Regions from separate parts of the Bacillus sp. AL-1R genome, predicted to be linked through region 1. Evidence: a T-box and tRNA genes for the amino acid it is inferred to sense, from the RefSeq annotation. Region 1 holds a T-box; the other holds one or more tRNA genes.

Region 1 (7,194 bases):
CCGTGGCTATTAACGATATCATCAGGATTTACAACGTTTCCTTTAGACTTAGACATTTTTTCATTATTTTCCCCTAAGATCATTCCTTGGTTGAAAAGCTTTTGGAATGGCTCTTTTGTAGGAACTACACCTAAATCATAAAGGAATTTATGCCAGAAACGAGCGTATAGTAAGTGAAGAACTGCATGCTCTGCTCCTCCAATATAAACATCTACTGGTAACCAATGCTTTAATAATTCAGAATCTGCGATTGCTTCGTTATTATTTGGATCAATATAACGTAAGTAATACCAACAGCTTCCGCCCCATTGTGGCATTGTATTTGTTTCACGTCTTCCTTTTTTACCTGTTACTGGATCAACTACATTAACCCAATCATCAATATTCGCTAATGGTGACTCTCCAGTACCACTTGGACGAATATCTTCTGTTTTCGGAAGAATTAATGGTAATTCCTCATCAGGAACAACTGTCATTGTACCATCTTCCCAGAAAATTACTGGAATTGGCTCTCCCCAATATCTTTGGCGAGAGAATAACCAATCACGTAGACGATACGTAACTTTTTTCTCACCTGCATTTGAAGATTCTAACCATTCGATAATTTTTTCAAGTGCTTCTTCTTTATTTAAACCGTTTAAGAAATCAGAGTTAACATGTTTGCCATCTCCAGCGTAAGCCTCTTTTTGAACGTCCCCACCTTCAACAACCTCAATGATTGGTAAATTAAATTTAACTGCAAATTCATGGTCGCGCTCATCATGTCCTGGTACTGCCATAACTGCACCAGTTCCATAGCTTGCAAGAACATAATCAGCAATCCAAATTGGAAGCTTTTCATTATTTACAGGATTAATTGCATATGCTCCTGTGAAAACACCTGTTTTATCCTTCGCTAAATCAGTTCTTTCTAAATCACTTTTCGATTTAACTGAATCGATATAAGCATCAACTGCATCTTTTTGATTAGCTGTTGTAATTTTATTAACTAAAGCATGTTCTGGAGCTAATACAACATAAGTTGCACCGAATAATGTATCTGGACGCGTTGTAAATACTGTAACTTTTTCATCGAATCCATCAACATTAAAGTAAACTTCAGCACCTTCCGAACGGCCGATCCAGTTACGTTGCATTTCTTTTAAGCTTTCAGGCCAATCTAATTCTTCTAGATCTTCTAATAATCTATCCGCATAAGCCGTGATTTTTAAGATCCATTGCTTCATCGGACGACGCTCAACTGGATGTCCTCCACGCTCACTTTTACCATCGATTACTTCTTCATTAGCTAAAACTGTACCAAGTGCTGGACACCAGTTTACTGGAATTTCATCTACATAAGCTAATCCTTTTTCAACCATTCTTAGGAAAATCCATTGAGTCCATTTGTAATAATTAGGATCAGTTGTATTTACTTCACGATCCCAATCGTATGAGAATCCAAGTGCCTGAATTTGATTACGGAAAGTATTAATATTCTTTTCAGTAAACTCAGCTGGATCATTACCTGTATCTAATGCATATTGTTCTGCTGGAAGACCAAATGCATCCCACCCCATTGGATGAAGTACATTATAGCCCTGCATTCTTTTCATTCTTGAAAGAATATCTGTAGCTGTGTACCCTTCTGGATGCCCAACATGTAATCCCGCTCCAGATGGATAAGGGAACATATCAAGTGCATAAAATTTCGGCTTGCTTGTATCGTCAGTTGTTTTAAATGTTTTATTTTCTAACCAATACTTCTGCCATTTCTGTTCAATAGTACGATGATTAAAACTCATTTTATTGCCTCCTTTTTTCATATATAAATGGCTCGGCTGTGGTCCTAACGGTCTACAATAAAAAAAATCCTCCCATCCCAAAAGGGACGAGAGGATTTCCCGCGGTACCACCCAAATTAATGTAAAAATACATTCACTTGTTTCCGTAACGTGGAACACGACATTTATTACTTGGTTAAAACCGTTCACAAATGTGGCTTATGGGCGAGTTCATGAATAGAATGGATTGACTTTCACCAACCGTCAACTCTCTAAACCTCTTCATATTCACTACTATTCCCAATCATAGCCGATCATTTAGATTCAATTTATACTATTTTATTATAACCAAAGAAAAAGGTCAATTATACCTAGCCTATTTTTAAGAAGCAAATGTTTGATTTTCAACTTTTACTACTTTTTTTGCTAATCTCTCATAAAGTACAGAGAAAACCATACTAATTCCTAAAAAGACAATTAATATCATAAATAATACCTTCATGTTAAACGTATCAACAAGTGCCCCTCCAATTACAGGTCCAAGCATTCTTCCAACTGTCGCTGCACTATTTACAATCCCTTGATACATACCGATTCGATCTTTTGGAGCAAGCATATTTGCAATAGTTGGGACTGCAGGCCAGACGAACATTTCTCCAATCGTTAATATGATCATACCTGTCATAAACATCGAGAACTGATGAGCAGTACTCACAAGAATAGTCGAAGCGATAAAGAATCCAATTCCAAACAACATTTGCTTTCTCATACTTAACTCTAATTTACGGATCGCAGTTGATACGATTGGCTGAGCTAAGACGATTAGCGCACCATTTATAGTCCATAAGAGACTATATTTTTTTAAGCCAATGTGTAGATTTTGCATTTCTGAAGCAATTGTAGTTTGCCATTGTACATAAACTAACCAGCATAAAACATACGCAACACAAACAATCATCAGAGCCTTCATTGAAGGAGTAAATGAAAATTTTTGTTTTTCTACATTTTCTATATGAGCTTCTTTTATTTGCTTAGTTTCCCCTATACCCTTAAATCCAAATAAAGCTACTAAGAAGAAAATAATATATAAGAGCAAATTAGCAATGAAAATATAATTAATATTAAAATCTGCAACAATTCCACCTAAAGCCGTACCAATTGCAACACCAAGATTTTGCGCTACATAAATTGCATTAAAAGCTTTACGACCGCCCTCTGGCCATGCCGCTCCAACCATCGCGTACATTGATGGAAATACAATACCGACACCAAATCCTAATATGACAAAGAAACAACTGTAAAATGTCCAAGTATGATTAATAACCAAACCTAGAATCGACAAAAACGTAATACTAATGCCAGTTAGGATTGATCTATATCCCCCAAACTTATCAAAAAGCCAGCCACCGAGCATATTACCAAATACACCAGCCAATGAATTAAACATTAAAATAAGCCCCGCAACAGACAAGGACTTTCCTAAATACGTATGGATATATACTGTATTGAATGGCCATAAAAAAGAATTACCTGTTACATTTAAAATCATACCGATTAACAAAAACCATAGTTTTTTTGGCATCCCGTACTCCCCTCAAAAGCTGTCCCTTTTTATCTATTTTTATCTCGTTAACTCATTAATTGTAGAGGAGAATCTTCCTAGTTTCAAGAGGCACGAATTAAGTAAGAAGAGATAGAAAAATCAAAAATCTAGAATGTATTAGAAAACCATCAAGTTTACCCTAAAATTACCAAAAGAAAAAGGAAGGCACCCCTTCCTTTTTCCTTACATTACCCTTGCTTTGATCTTTGTGGTTGACCTTTTTTAGCATTTTTCATTTTGACTTGATCGACTGCTGAAAGTTCACCTGAGAATTCTGTTATGGTTTTATTTTTTGTTTTTTGTTCAGGGTTATTACTTTTTGATTTCTTTTTAACCATTTTTGGTTTCCTCCCAAGGATCGCATATTCTTTAACGTATTCTTGCATATTTTAATCTCCTTCTAGTGCGGAGTAATAATCATTTGATGTTGTAGCTGTGTTAATTGTCTGCGTAAACGATAAAATTCATCCTTATTTTCTGCATTTGCAAGGTTTGCAACTTTTTCAAGCTCAATTAGTGCTTCTTCAATCCCTGCTTGTGCTTGTGAATATTCAATATCATTATAATGCTCTTGTCTCATACCAATCTCTAGTTGCTCTACTGCATAATCATATGCTTGTTTCGCTTTTTGTACTTGTTCTTGTCCGAAGTTACGATCTGTTATTCCCAAGAAAATACCTCCTTTGAGACTTAATGAAGTATCCGATATGTAGGTTACCTCAAGGATAGTATTTCCGAACCTTTTAATCAGAGTACAATTATTTCTTTACAAATAAGAAAGGTTTTTCCATTTGGATTTCTTTTTAGGTCATGATAAAATCGATAATATTGACTTAAATTAAGGGAGGGATGAGGAATGACAAAAAACAATCCTTTTCCATATACAATAGATCATAAAAGATATCATTCATGGAATTATCATTTAAGACAACAATTTGGCGAAAAAGTATTTAAAGTTTCGATTGATGCTGGATTTGATTGTCCAAATAGGGATGGTACAGTTGCGTTTGGAGGTTGTACTTTTTGTAGCGCATCTGGTTCGGGCGACTTTGCAGGTGATCGAGCTGAGGATGTTGTAACTCAATTTCATAAAATAAAAGATAAAATGCATGAGAAATGGCAAAACGGAAAATACTTAGGCTATTTCCAAGCTTACACAAATACTCACGCACCAGTTGAAGTATTAAAACAAAAGTTCGAACCAATATTAGAGCAAGAAGGCGTAGTCGGTTTATCAATCGCAACAAGACCGGATTGTTTACCAGATGATGTTGTTGAATATCTTGCTGATTTAAATAAACGAACTTATTTATGGGTTGAATTAGGATTACAAACCGTTCACGAAAAAACTGCTAATATTATTAATCGTGCACACGATTATAAAACTTACGTAGAAGGCGTAGAAAAATTAAGGAAGCACAACATCCGTATTTGTTCACATATAATTAACGGATTACCTCTTGAAACGCCAGAAATGATGATGGAAACGGCGATGGAAGTTGCAAAGCTTGATATTCAAGGAATTAAAATTCACTTACTTCACCTTTTAAAAGGTACTGCAATGATGAAGCAATATGAAAAAGGACTAGTTGAATTCATGGATTTTGACGCTTATATTAACTTAGTCGTTGATCAGCTTGAAATCATTCCAAGTGATGTAATCGTACACCGTATTACTGGAGACGGTCCACCTGACTTATTAATCGGACCAATGTGGAGCTTAAAAAAATGGGAAGTATTAAACGCAATTGATCGTGAATTCGAACGTAGAAATAGCTGGCAAGGTAAATTCGCAAAAAATCGAGTACAATTAACATGATACTAGATCGTATTTTACCGTATGCTAGAAAGCTTCTTCAGTCAACAGTTAAAGAAGGCGATATTACCATCGATGCCACAATAGGTAATGGTCATGATACAGTATTTTTAGCAAAATTGGTTGGAGAAACTGGTCATGTATATGGATTCGATATCCAAGAATTAGCTATTCAAAAGACGACTGAAAAAATAAATAATGAAAATTTAAGCAAGCGAGTTACACTTTTTCAAAAAAGTCATGCAGAAGTAAACAAAGTAATTCCAGCTTCATTACACGAGAAATTAAAAGGTGCTATTTTTAATCTTGGTTATTTACCTGGTAGTGATAAATCAGTTGTCACAGTACCCGAGTCAACCATCTCAGCAATAGAACAAATACTTGAAATGATGGCCCCAGAAGGGATTATCGTAGTTGTGATATACCATGGTCATGAAGGCGGAGAAATTGAAAAAGATGCATTAATGAACTTTGCTCAAAACATCCCTCAAGACTTGGCACATGTATTAACTTATCGATTTATTAATCAAGCAAATAACCCTCCTTTTATATTAGCTATTGAAAAAAGAGCTTAAGAAAAAACTGTCTATTTAAAGACAGTTTTTTTTGTCCTCAATTTTATCAACAGTACAATTGCCTCTTCTTAATAATTATAAATACCTTAAAAAATCATTAAAAATTAATTAATGGTAAATTTTTCTTGGAAAATTGGTAAAGATAAAAAAATCAAAAAAAAGAAAGAAGGTTTTCAAAATGAAAAAAGCTATTTTTGCGGGTGCAGTAGTTAGTCTCTTTACACTAAACACAATTGCTGTAAATGCCGAAACAAACGCAGCAGCAAATTATTATGTTCATCCACATCATGACCATGATGCTACAACAGATCATGGTGAACATCATAGACATCATCATCACCACAAGGCACATAAAATGTTAGAAAAGCACAAAAAAGAGGTTGTTAAGTATCTATCCAAATACTTAAACCAACCTGAAGCTAAATTAAATAAAATTGTTGAGCAACATAAATTGAAAATGAAGAAATTAATATTTATTGCAGTGGTATCAAAACTTTCAAATAAACCATTGGAAAATATCATCGCTCAAAAAAATAAAACAAATTCATTTAAAGAAATATTAGACAATAATAATATTAAACGTGAGCAATTTTTTGAAGAAATGAAAAAAGTTCATCGAGATATATTTACTCAAATTGAACCAACTAAAAATTAACATAACAAGCGCCCCTTAAGTAACTTTACTTAGTGGGGCTTTTTTTTGTTTAAATTACATGTTTTCTTAAGAAGTTCTATAAACAGACCAAAGTTAAATTTCCTTACCTAATAACTGAATCTATAAAAATCCACAAAAAATTATTAATAATATCTAATTACGGCGTATTCATGGAATTAATTGAATATTATGTAAAGATATAACCACTTAATTGATTTGTTTATACAAACCAATTTGTAGTTGATTGAGATAAACCAACTTTAGGGGCGTGAAGAGTTGACTACAAACCTAAACAATTTGAATAAACTATTTCGTAAAGTTTTTCAGTTCATTTTACGAAATTCGAATTGGATATTATTATTAATTGGATTCATTGCGTTCATCAATTTCTGGTCAGTTTTTTACCTTGTATCATTATATAGAGTATTTCATACAGAAACTTCACAAGTAAATCAGATGACTCTTTGGGTAATTTATGGGTATTTTTATGGTTTCTTCGGGAGTATGCTATTAATTTATGCACACTCATTTTTCATAAAATATTTGCTGTTTTTTCGAAAAATTAAAAGTGCTATTTCGTTTATACTTATTCATTTCGCTTATTTTATTTCGCTTACTTTATTAATTCTATTAAACTAAGTTTCTATTGATCTATTACCAAATTAAACTTAACCTTGTTTTCTAATTCATTTTTAGTTTATACTTAAAATAAATTTAATGCATTGTTCGGAGGAGCCTGTCACATAGGGATAAGTATGTAATTATTTACTTACCCTATCGTT
Region 2 (7,194 bases), 570 kb from region 1:
TTATCCTGGAGGATTAGCTCAGCTGGGAGAGCACCTGCCTTACAAGCAGGGGGTCGGCGGTTCGAGCCCGTCATCCTCCACCATTAACTTCATATGGTCCCGTGGTGTAGCGGTTAACATGCCTGCCTGTCACGCAGGAGATCGCCGGTTCGATCCCGGTCGGGACCGCCACTATTTACTACAAATTGTAGTATTTTTTTCTTTATTTGGAGAAAAATAGTAAGAGTGGATTTGGAGTTAGATTGTCGGATTGTTTTTATCTTGAGGGGAAAATTCGAGAGGTAAGGAGCAATACAACATAAAAAAAATCCTGCGGTGCAACTTCATGAAGGTTATTCTGAGAAGTTGATTCATGATGTTATATCAATGGGCTATAGCCAAGCGGTAAGGCAACGGATTTTGATTCCGTCATGCCCTGGTTCGAATCCAGGTAGCCCAGCCATTTTGTTTTTTGTAGAGATGTTTGATTGTTTTTTATCTTGAGGAGTAAAGTCGAGAGGTAGAGGCAGTACAACATAAAAAAAATCCTGTGGTGCAACTTCATGAAGGTTATTCTGAGAAGTTGATTCATGATGTTATATCAATGGGCTATAGCCAAGCGGTAAGGCAACGGATTTTGATTCCGTCATGCCCTGGTTCGAATCCAGGTAGCCCAGCCATTTTAGTTTTTTAATAATATGTTTAAGGTAAGGGATTTTATTTTATCTTAGACGCGATCGTGTAGACAGTAAGTTGGTTTTAAAATATTTGGTATTTTGTTATACTTGTAATATCTTTATATTACGAGCCATTAGCTCAGTAGGTAGAGCACGAACGAATATGCTACGAAGCAATTACTTCAGCGTACTTGTCGAACTGCTACTTGAATTTTCTATCTGAGACAAGGACGTCACATAGAATACGCAATATTTTATAAATTTGTATTATTACGAGCCATTAGCTCAGTAGGTAGAGCACGAACGAATATGCTACGAAGCAATTACTTCAGCGTACTTGTCGAACTGCTACTTGAATTTTCTATCTGAGACAAGGACGTCATATAGAATACGCAATATTTTATAAATTTGTATTATTACGAGCCATTAGCTCAGTAGGTAGAGCACGAACGAATATGCTACGAAGCAATTACTTCAGCGTACTTGTCGAACTGCTACTTGAATTTTCTATCTGAGACAAGGACGTCATATAGAATACGCAATATTTTATAAATTTATATTATTACGAGCCATTAGCTCAGTAGGTAGAGCATCTGACTTTTAATCAGAGGGTCGAAGGTTCGAATCCTTCATGGCTCACTTTTGTTTATTCGCGGTCGTGGCGGAATGGCAGACGCGCTAGGTTGAGGGCCTAGTGGAGGTTTCTCCGTGGAGGTTCAAGTCCTCTCGGCCGCATCTTAATATGACTTATCAGGCATCTTACAATTGTAAGGTGTCTTTTTTGTTTTTCTTCTATTTAAGTAATTCTTGTTTGAATATTATTAGAATGGTTATTATATAGCAAAAATGGTGATTTAATGATGATTTATACATGGCAACTTCAGGTTGCACCCTAATGCACGTAATACTATCTTTACATAACATCGTATATTAATAATAATTGAGTTACTGAAAGGAAGTGATTTCATGATTTTTAGTAAACGATTAAAAGATGAACGTGAAAAAAGAGGATGGTCACAAAATGACCTTGCAGAGAAGATTCATGTAAGTCGACAGACCGTTTCCAAATGGGAAACGGAAAAAAATTATCCAAGTATTGAGGTATTGATTAAATTAAGTGATTTATTTGATATTACCATTGATGAGTTATTAAGAAGCGATGATGAATTAAAAGAAAAAATAATTCAAGATAGTAAACAGTTAGCAAATCCGAATTTAAAAATAACTTTTGACTGTATCTTTATAGTTGGCGCTATTTTATTACTGACTAAATTGATTATTTTCCTTTTGAATAAATTTATGGGAGCGGATATTACAATCTTAAAGGGTAATCATTTCATTATAAATTTTATACCGATGATATTGATGATAATTGGTGGAGTTGGATCGGACTATTATAAAAAGAAATACACTCAGTGATGATTGATTGAGTACGAATAAGTTTTTATATGAAAAAACTCACTTTTGATAACTAAAAACTACATAATTCAAATTAGGAAGTTTTTTAGGGTTGGCAATCGCTGGCTTCTTTTTTTTGTTATTTATGGTTAAAAAATAGTCAAAATTAGAACAATTATGAAGGGCTTTTCCTTGTTATACTTAGATTAAATATTAAAAGGAGGGGCTGTAATAATAAAGTCGAGTTAATTAAGAGAGTTTTAAGTAAAACAGCCATATTACTAACTGGGGATATATGAATACCATATTAAAATATTCTACTATATTATGGGCGGTTCTATTTTTGTATTTCTATAACAAATTAGTGCCCAAAACCATACTTTATCCTATAATGGATTTTCTTATATTATTTATAAGCATTACTGTAATACAGAAATTTTTTGATTTAAAAAAAGGTCGTAACAACATAAACTAAGTTCATTTCTTCTGTCACATTAAGTTATATGCTTCTTCTTTAAGTATTTCATTTGCTTTTTTCATTTTTTTTACTGTGTATCACCTTTCGATTTCTATAAAGATAAAATAAAAAACATTACCGTTAAGTAATGTTTCTTCTTTACAATATTGGAGATAAAAGACGTGAGATAGCTTCTTTAAACTTGATTATGACTGATCTCTCTTGATATTTATCAATTGTAAGCTCACTACAATGTTTACTATCAAGTATAAAAAGATCTCGTAATTCAGAAGCTTTTTCCTCTGAGTAGGTAATCGCGTTTATTTCGAAATTTAATTTAAAACTACGAGTATCGATATTAGTAGTTCCTACTGAAGCTACTTCATGATCCACAACGATTGTTTTAGCGTGTAAAAAACCATTCTCGTAAAGTAATATTTTTGCACCATATGATAAAAGTTCTCCAGCGTACGATAGAGTTGCCCAATACACGAATGGGTGATCAGGTTTACTTGGAATCATTATTCTTACATCGATACCAGATAAAATTGCGATTTTGCACGCATCCATAATACTTGTATCAGGAATAAAATACGGTGTTTGAATATAAACAGATTTTTTAGCTGACATAATTAATTTAACGTACATATTTTTCAAATGTTCTGTTTCTGAATTTGGTCCACTTGCAACTATTTGGATAGGGGTACTTCCAATATTCTTTTCACTATTAAATGAGAATTCTTCTATACTATGTACAGGTTGATTAGTGGCTTGTTGCCAATCTAAAATAAATCTACCTTGAATTTGATTAACTGATTCTCCAATTATCCGAAAATGAGTGTCTCTCCAATAACCAAATTTCTGATCAATACCAAGATATTCATTTCCAATATTGAATCCTCCAATATAGGCAATTTTCCCATCAATAATACACAGTTTTCTATGATTCCTATTATTTAAACGAAAATTGATCAGTCTTAGGAATGAAGGGAAGAACGCTACTACCTCGCCACCATGTTTAACAAGTTCTTTGAAAAAGGAAGGGGTAATTCTTTTGGAACCAATGTCATCATACAGGACTCGTATTTTTACACCTTCTTTTGCTTTTTTTGTAAGTTCATCTCTTAGTTTCTTTCCTAATGAATCACGCTGGATGATATAGTACTCGATATTAATCTCTTTTTGGGCAAGTTGTATGTCTTTAAATAGAGAATTAAATTTTTCGTGACCATCTCGAAACGTTCGGATTTCGTTATCTGTCGTTAATAAAGCGTTAGCTGACTTTAAATTCATCATAATTAAATGTGAATGCTTTGATAGTAGCTCATCTTGATGAAAAATTTGATCATTATGAATTTTATTAGCCTGGTCCGTAACTGCCAATTGTAGATAAGTTCTTTCTTTAGTGGATAGATGGTAGAAATTCTTTTGTTTTAGCTGCCTACCTAAAAATAAATATAGAACAAAACCCACTATAGGTATAAAAAGTAAGATCATTAGCCAAGCCCACGTGGCAACAACATCTCTTTTTTCAATAAATACAAGTACTCCTGCTAAAAGTATATTGATGATAAGGAGGATTGTAAGAAAATTATTAATATCCATTTTTCACACTTCCTATTAAGTTAGATTACCTTATATTAGTTTACTATCTTTTTTTATGTTCTTCGTTCATATTTTTTATTTAAAAGAAAAAAGTATTCGAAAACACTTCATATACAAATTCAATCTCGTTACATATCAGATATGAAAAATAGATTTTCTTATTATATAGAAAAAGGAGATACTCTGTATAATTGGGGTATGTACTTAAATTGTACCAAAGTAATTCAGTTAGTGTTTCGTAGTACTATGTCGGAAATGATAAATATGTATTGATTAAAAGTACTTTAATAACTTGAAAAAAGGACTTTAAGTCGAGGTAGATCAAATAAGTATACAAATTCGTAAATTTTTTATTTTAAAGTGTTGACATTAGTTGTTGGATACTTTAATATAGTTTAAGTCGAGTCGGACAAGTTAACGAAGTCAACGAAAGCTTATCGTAGTAAGCTTTTAAAGTTAAAAAAACTTTTTAAAAAAAGTGTTGACATGAACAGTCAGATGTTGTAAACTGTAAAAGTCGCTAACGAAGACGACACACTTTATAATATGCGCCCGTAGCTCAATTGGATAGAGCGTTTGACTACGGATCAAAAGGTTATGGGTTCGAGTCCTTTCGGGCGCGCCATATTACGGGAAGTGGCTCAGCTTGGTAGAGCACCTGGTTTGGGACCAGGGGGTCGCAGGTTCAAATCCTGTCTTCCCGACCATTTCGCGGGTGTAGTTTAATGGTAAAATAGAAGCCTTCCAAGCTTCGGTCGTGGGTTCGATTCCCATCACCCGCTCCATTATGAACTTTGAAAACTAAACAAAACATGAAGTAAACGTCAATTATTAGTTTTTTGAGCAATACAAGATTTAAACTTAACTTTTATGGAGAGTTTGATCCTGGCTCAGGACGAACGCTGGCGGCGTGCCTAATACATGCAAGTCGAGCGGACTAATGGGAGCTTGCTCCCGTTAGTTAGCGGCGGACGGGTGAGTAACACGTGGGCAACCTACCTGTAAGACTGGGATAACTTCGGGAAACCGGAGCTAATACCGGATGACATCAAGGAACTCCTGTTCCTTGATTGAAAGATGGCCTTGGCTATCACTTACAGATGGGCCCGCGGCGCATTAGCTAGTTGGTGAGGTAACGGCTCACCAAGGCGACGATGCGTAGCCGACCTGAGAGGGTGATCGGCCACACTGGGACTGAGACACGGCCCAGACTCCTACGGGAGGCAGCAGTAGGGAATCTTCCGCAATGGACGAAAGTCTGACGGAGCAACGCCGCGTGAGCGATGAAGGCCTTCGGGTCGTAAAGCTCTGTTGTTAGGGAAGAACAAGTGCTAGTTGAATAAGCTGGCACCTTGACGGTACCTAACCAGAAAGCCACGGCTAACTACGTGCCAGCAGCCGCGGTAATACGTAGGTGGCAAGCGTTGTCCGGAATTATTGGGCGTAAAGCGCGCGCAGGCGGTTTCTTAAGTCTGATGTGAAAGCCCCCGGCTCAACCGGGGAGGGTCATTGGAAACTGGGAAACTTGAGTGCAGAAGAGGAAAGTGGAATTCCAAGTGTAGCGGTGAAATGCGTAGAGATTTGGAGGAACACCAGTGGCGAAGGCGACTTTCTGGTCTGTAACTGACGCTGAGGCGCGAAAGCGTGGGGAGCAAACAGGATTAGATACCCTGGTAGTCCACGCCGTAAACGATGAGTGCTAAGTGTTAGAGGGTTTCCGCCCTTTAGTGCTGAAGTTAACGCATTAAGCACTCCGCCTGGGGAGTACGGTCGCAAGACTGAAACTCAAAGGAATTGACGGGGGCCCGCACAAGTGGTGGAGCATGTGGTTTAATTCGAAGCAACGCGAAGAACCTTACCAGGTCTTGACATCCTCTGACAACCCTAGAGATAGGGCTTTCCCTTCGGGGACAGAGTGACAGGTGGTGCATGGTTGTCGTCAGCTCGTGTCGTGAGATGTTGGGTTAAGTCCCGCAACGAGCGCAACCCTTGATCTTAGTTGCCAGCATTCAGTTGGGCACTCTAAGGTGACTGCCGGTGACAAACCGGAGGAAGGTGGGGATGACGTCAAATCATCATGCCCCTTATGACCTGGGCTACACACGTGCTACAATGGATAGTACAAAGGGTTGCAAGACCGCGAGGTGGAGCTAATCCCATAAAACTATTCTCAGTTCGGATTGTAGGCTGCAACTCGCCTACATGAAGCCGGAATCACTAGTAATCGCGGATCAGCATGCCGCGGTGAATACGTTCCCGGGCCTTGTACACACCGCCCGTCACACCACGAGAGTTTGTAACACCCGAAGTCGGTGGGGTAACCTTTTAGGGGCCAGCCGCCTAAGGTGGGACAGATGATTGGGGTGAAGTCGTAACAAGGTAGCCGTATCGGAAGGTGCGGCTGGATCACCTCCTTTCTATGGAGACATCATGAACCGACGGTTCATGTATGAAATGTTTCTTCATTGTTTTGTTTAGTTTTGAGAGTTCACTCTCAACATTTGTACCTTGAAAACTAGATAATGTCATTCATTAAACTGCGTAAGTTTAATTCAATTAGTTTTAAAATTAGTTAAGTTAGAAAGGGCGCACGGTGGATGCCTTGGCACTAGGAGTCGATGAAGGACGGGACTAACACCGATATGCTTCGGGGAGCTGTAAGTAAGCTTTGATCCGGAGATTTCCGAATGGGGGAACCCACTACTCGTAATGGAGTAGTATCTTTACCTGAATACATAGGGTACTGAGGACAGACCCAGGGAACTGAAACATCTAAGTACCTGGAGGAATAGAAAGCAATAGCGATTTCCCAAGTAGCGGCGAGCGAAAAGGAAGATAGCCCAAACCAAGAGGCTTGCCTCTTGGGGTTGTAGGACACTCTATACGGAGTTACAAAGGAACGGGGTAAATGAAGCGACCTGGAAAGGTCCGTCGAAGAAGGTAAAAACCCTGTAGTTGAAACCTCGTTCCCTCTTGAGTGGATCCTGAGTACGGCGGAACACGTGAAATTCCGTCGGAATCTGGGAGGACCATCTCCCAAGGCTAAATACTACCTAGTGACCGATAGTGAACCAGTAC

The links. The T-box of region 1 lies ahead of leuS (leucine--tRNA ligase). A T-box ahead of a tRNA ligase gene usually reads a tRNA of that ligase, here a tRNA-Leu.
Region 2: it encodes a tRNA-Leu, which carries the amino acid that the T-box ahead of leuS (leucine--tRNA ligase) is inferred to sense. The anticodon was not compared.

Annotation. Positions count from the first base shown of each region.
Region 1 is NZ_CP197469.1:3,643,872-3,651,065, forward strand. It holds gene leuS (leucine--tRNA ligase) at 1-1,784, opposite strand, end outside; T-box leader at 1,864-2,080, opposite strand; gene ACSBO6_RS17515 (MDR family MFS transporter) at 2,146-3,345, opposite strand; gene ACSBO6_RS17520 (glycogen biosynthesis protein GlgD) at 3,555-3,704, opposite strand; gene ACSBO6_RS17525 (DUF2524 family protein) at 3,767-4,030, opposite strand; gene mnmL (tRNA modification radical SAM protein MnmL/YtqA) at 4,223-5,185, shown strand; gene mnmM (tRNA 5-(aminomethyl)-2-thiouridylate-methyltransferase MnmM) at 5,182-5,757, shown strand; gene ACSBO6_RS17540 (hypothetical protein) at 5,936-6,412, shown strand.
Region 2 is NZ_CP197469.1:4,218,763-4,225,956, reverse strand. It holds tRNA gene ACSBO6_RS20080 (tRNA-Val) at 8-83, shown strand; tRNA gene ACSBO6_RS20075 (tRNA-Asp) at 96-171, shown strand; tRNA gene ACSBO6_RS20070 (tRNA-Gln) at 368-442, shown strand; tRNA gene ACSBO6_RS20065 (tRNA-Gln) at 585-659, shown strand; tRNA gene ACSBO6_RS20060 (tRNA-Lys) at 1,223-1,295, shown strand; tRNA gene ACSBO6_RS20055 (tRNA-Leu) at 1,309-1,391, shown strand; gene ACSBO6_RS20050 (helix-turn-helix domain-containing protein) at 1,623-2,075, shown strand; gene cls (cardiolipin synthase) at 2,671-4,116, opposite strand; tRNA gene ACSBO6_RS20040 (tRNA-Arg) at 4,665-4,741, shown strand; tRNA gene ACSBO6_RS20035 (tRNA-Pro) at 4,747-4,823, shown strand; tRNA gene ACSBO6_RS20030 (tRNA-Gly) at 4,828-4,901, shown strand; rRNA gene ACSBO6_RS20025 (16S ribosomal RNA) at 4,984-6,533, shown strand; rRNA gene ACSBO6_RS20020 (23S ribosomal RNA) at 6,687-7,194, shown strand, end outside.